2 regions of the Hydrogenophaga bisanensis genome follow, and region 2 is predicted to be linked to the other one. Evidence: predicted binding sites of a transcription regulator. Region 2 holds the regulator's gene; the other holds the start of a gene.
What was found. The regulator sigma-54, encoded in region 2, starts transcription at its own class of promoters, with help from an activator protein. The targets are predictions, from matches to a motif close to TGGCANGNAANCTGCTTT.
Positions count from the first base shown of each region.

Region 1: the regulator sigma-54 is predicted to act here: its motif matches at 1,313-1,330, upstream of ACFQNJ_RS05695 (transglutaminase family protein).

Region 1 covers NZ_JBHTBX010000003.1:70,153-72,353, forward strand. The annotation lists gene ACFQNJ_RS05690 (DNA internalization-related competence protein ComEC/Rec2) at 1-1,307, opposite strand, end outside; gene ACFQNJ_RS05695 (transglutaminase family protein) at 1,414-2,201, shown strand, end outside.
Region 2 covers NZ_JBHTBX010000008.1:18,390-20,590, reverse strand. The annotation lists gene lptB (LPS export ABC transporter ATP-binding protein) at 1-257, shown strand, start outside; gene rpoN (RNA polymerase factor sigma-54) at 257-1,837, shown strand; gene ACFQNJ_RS12690 (THUMP domain-containing class I SAM-dependent RNA methyltransferase) at 1,834-2,201, shown strand, end outside.

The DNA.
Region 1 (2,201 bases), on a different contig from region 2:
TTGGCCACCAGCCCCGCCAGCGACACCTGGGCAAACAGCATGAGGGTCAGGGGCGCCAGGGCCAAAGTGATCACCCCCTGTTCGGCCAGCAGGCGCCCCACGGACCTCAGGGGGCGATGCCAGCCATGTACCTGGCTTTCAGGGACCAGCGACCGGCCCGGATCCGATGAAAACAGGATGCCCACGGCCACAAAACTCAGCCAGAAGCCCGGTTGCATCAAGGCCAGCGGGTCGAGCAGCAGCACCACCGCCATGGCCAGCAACCAGACCAGGGGCCACGGCCACCGGTGTCCGCGCAGGCGCAACCCCAGCACCACCGCCAGCATCAGCAAGGTGCGCTGCGCCGGCACGCCCCAGCCGGCAAAGAGCGCGTAAGCAGTGGCCAGGACAATGCCGCCCCAGGCTGCGGCGACCGGCACGGGCACGGCCAGGGCCACCGCCGGGCGACGCCGGGCCAAGGCGCGCCACAAGGCGGAGACCAGCCGCATGGCCAGCCAGGCGAACATGGTGACATGCAGACCGGAAATGCTCATCAGGTGCGCGACCCCGGTGACCCGAAACAACTCCCAGTCCTGGCGCAGGATGGCGCTCTGGTCCCCCACGACCAGGGCGGCGATGACCCCGGCCTGCCTGTCGTCGGCCACGCGCGAGTCGATCTGTTCGCGAACGGCCTGCCGGGCGGCATCGATGCGCCAGGCACCCGATGGCGCCAGACGGCGGATCTGTCGGTCGTGTCGTCCTGCCTTGACGGAGCCAGTGGCCCCGATGCCGTGCTCCCAGAGCCAGCGCTCGCGGTCGAAGCCATGGGGATTGAGCAGCCCGTGCGGCCGCTTCAGCGTGACGGGCAGTTGCCATCGCTCGCCTGCCCGCACCACGGGTGGGGCACGTCCCTCCTGCCCACGGGGCGGGTACCAGGACAGCAGCAGGCGGTCCGGAATGCCAACGGGGCGCCCCTGGCGCTCGGCGGCGTCGACGGCCAGCTCGAACCGCTGGTGACCATCAGCCCCGCGCTGTGGCAGGCTGTCGATCCGGCCAGAGACCAGCAGCAGAACCCCTTCCAGGGCAGGGTCCATCGCCTGTGCCGCGAAATCGGCGGCGCGCCAGCCGGCCTGCCCTGCACCGGCCAGCACCCCCACCAGCAGGCAGCCCAGCGACCTTGCGATCCCGCTCCCCTGGATCCGCCACAGCCCCATACCGATGGCCAGGGCCACCAGCAACAGGAGCGCGTAGACCCAGTCTGCCCAGAGCGAGGCCTGCTGCAGTTGCCCGGCAACGCCGGCCACCCAGCCCAGCAACAGGGGCGTCATGAAGCTGGCGCAAGATTTGCTTGAAATATCTCGGTGCGCACTGGCACCTGCCGGGGGTGACCTGGCTGTCGCATTTGTTGTTTCCTCCCTGTCGAAAGACCCGAGCATGGCTATTCATGTCGCCCTGAGTCACACCACGCATTATCGGTACGACCGCGCCGTCAAGCTCGGCCCCCAGGTCATCCGCCTGCGGCCTGCGCCCCACAGCCGCACCAAGGTGCTCTCATACTCGCAGCGCATCGATCCGGTCCGGCATTTCATCAACTGGCAGCAGGATCCGTTCGCCAACTACCAGGCCCGACTGGTATTTCCTGACCCGACCACCGAGTTCAAGGTCACGATCGATCTGGTGGTCGAGATGGCGGTGTACAACCCGTTCGACTTTTTCCTGGAGCCCCGGGCGGAAAAGTTTCCTTTCGCCTACGACGAAGCGCAGCGACAGGAGCTGGCGCCCTACCTGGCGACGGCGCCGGTGACGCCCCTGCTCGCCCGCTACCTGGCGCAGATCGACCGGTCGGAACAACGCACCATCGACTTCCTGGTCGGCATCAACCAGAAGCTCTGGCAGGACATCGCCTACACCATCCGTCTGGAGCCGGGCGTGCAGACCCCGGAAGAAACGCTCACGCTCAAGAGCGGGTCCTGCCGGGATTCAGGCTGGCTTCTGGTGCAACTGCTGCGCCACCTGGGCTTGGCCGCGCGTTTCGTCTCGGGGTACCTGATCCAGCTCACGCCCGACGTCAAGGCCATTGATGGCCCCAGCGGTCCGGAAGCCGACTTCACCGACCTGCACGCCTGGTGCGAGGTGTTCCTGCCCGGTGCCGGCTGGATCGGTCTGGATCCCACCTCGGGCCTGCTGGCCGGAGAAGGACACGTCCCGCTGGCATGCACACC
Region 2 (2,201 bases):
GTTTCATCCTGCTGGATGAGCCGTTTGCCGGCATCGATCCGATCGCCGTGATCGAGATCCAGCAGATCATCAGTTTTCTGAAGGGGCGTGGCATCGGTGTGCTCATCACCGACCACAACGTGCGTGAGACCCTGGGCATCTGCGATCACGCCTACATCATCAGCGACGGCCAGGTCCTGGCCAGCGGCACGACGGCCGAGATCATCGACAACGCGGATGTGCGTCGGGTGTATCTCGGCGAGCACTTCCGGATGTGATGAGACCCGGACTGTCGCTGCGGGTCTCGCAGCATCTGGCGCTCACGCCCCAGCTCCAGCAATCGATCCGCCTGCTGCAGTTGTCCACCCTGGAGATGGCCCAGGAAGTCGAGCAGATGCTCGACGAGAACCCGTTCCTGGAGCGCGGGGACGAGCAGGCAGACCGTGAGGCCTTCGGACTGGAGCAGCAGGATGCCCCGGTGCCCGCCGGTGACCGGATCGCGGAGCAGGCGGTGCAGACCGACGCCGCGACCGAAGGTCCTGCTTCAGACGATGGTTCGGACATCGAGGCGCAGGCGGACGGCAGCAGTCCGCTGGAAGAAAGCTGGGACGGCGACGGGTCCGTCGAGATGGCACCCGATGATGCCGAGTGGGGCGGCGACGCTCCCGCCCGCGGGACGGGTGACGATGATGACTCCCGCAGTGCCGCGGATCTGGCCCGCACACCCGTGACGCTGCAGGCGCACCTGCATGACCAAGCGCGGTGTCTGCGTCTGAACCCGCACGAGCAGGCCGCGCTGTACTTCCTGATCGAATCCCTCAACGAGGACGGGTACCTGACCGAATCGCTCGAGGAACTGGCTGCGGATTTCTGGCGCCAGCTGTACCCGGACGCCGGCACCGACCCGGCCCCCGAGGAGCGGGACGAGGCCGGTGAGTACCTGCGGATGGCGCTGGGCTGGCTGCACAGCATGGACCCTTCCGGTGTCGGTGCGCGCGATCTGCGCGAATGTCTGCGTCTGCAGATCCTGGAACTGCGCAACAGTCCCCAGGCGCAGGCGGCACTGGCCATCTGCCAGCAGCCGACCGAACTCATCGCTCGCCGCGATGTGCGCCGGCTGGCCGCCCTGTGCGGTCTTGAAGAGGACCTCGTGCGGTCGGGGCTGGCGCTGATTGCATCCCTGGAGCCCAAACCGGGGCGGCGCTTTGCCGATGCCGAGCGCAATGTCATCGTGCCGGACGTGATCGTCAGCCGCGCGGGACGGGGCTTCAAGGTGCAGCTCAACCCGGATGTGATGCCACGCCTGCGCCTGCAGGACGCCTACGCCGGCGCCCTGAAACAGGGGCGCGGCGCGAAGGACGCCGAGGGCGGTCACGCAGCGATGCAGCAACGCCTTCAGGAGGCCCGCTGGTTCATCAAGAACATCCAGCAGCGGTTCGACACCATCCTGCGCGTCAGCAGTGCGATCGTCGAGCGGCAGCGCAACTTCTTCATGCACGGTGAGCTGGCGATGAGGCCGCTGGTTCTGCGCGAGATCGCCGACGAACTCGGCCTGCACGAGTCCACGATCAGCCGGGTGACCACCGCCAAGTACATGGCCACGCCATTCGGCACCTACGAACTCAAGTACTTCTTCGGATCTTCGCTGGGTACCGAGACCGGTGGCAATGCCTCCAGCACGGCGGTTCGCGCCCTGCTCAAGCAGTTCATCACGGCCGAAGACCCCGCCAAGCCCCTGTCGGACAATCAGCTTTCCGATCTGCTCAAGGAGCAGGGCATCGAGTGCGCCCGGCGCACTGTGGCCAAATACCGCGAGGCCCTGCGCATCGCACCCGCCAACCTTCGGAAACAGCTGTGAACTCCCTGCAATTGTTCTTGCCCTGCGCCGCCGGCGTGGAGGATTACCTGGCCACCGAAGTCCGGCGGATCACGGGGGAAGATGCCGTGGCCAGGCCCCGCGCCGGCGTGGCGCTGACCGGGTCCTGGCGCGACGCCCTCAAATTGAACCTGCACAGCCGGCTGGCCCAGCGCGTGCTGGTGCAGCTCTCGCACGGCCCCTGCCACAGCGAACAGGCCTTGTATGACGCGGCGGGTGACGTTGCCTGGGAGATCTGGTTTTCGCCAGAACAGACCTTCAAGGTCGAGGTGACTGCCCAGCACAGCCCGTTCAAGAGCCTGAACTTTGCAGGTCTTCGGGTCAAGGACGCCATCTGTGACCGTTT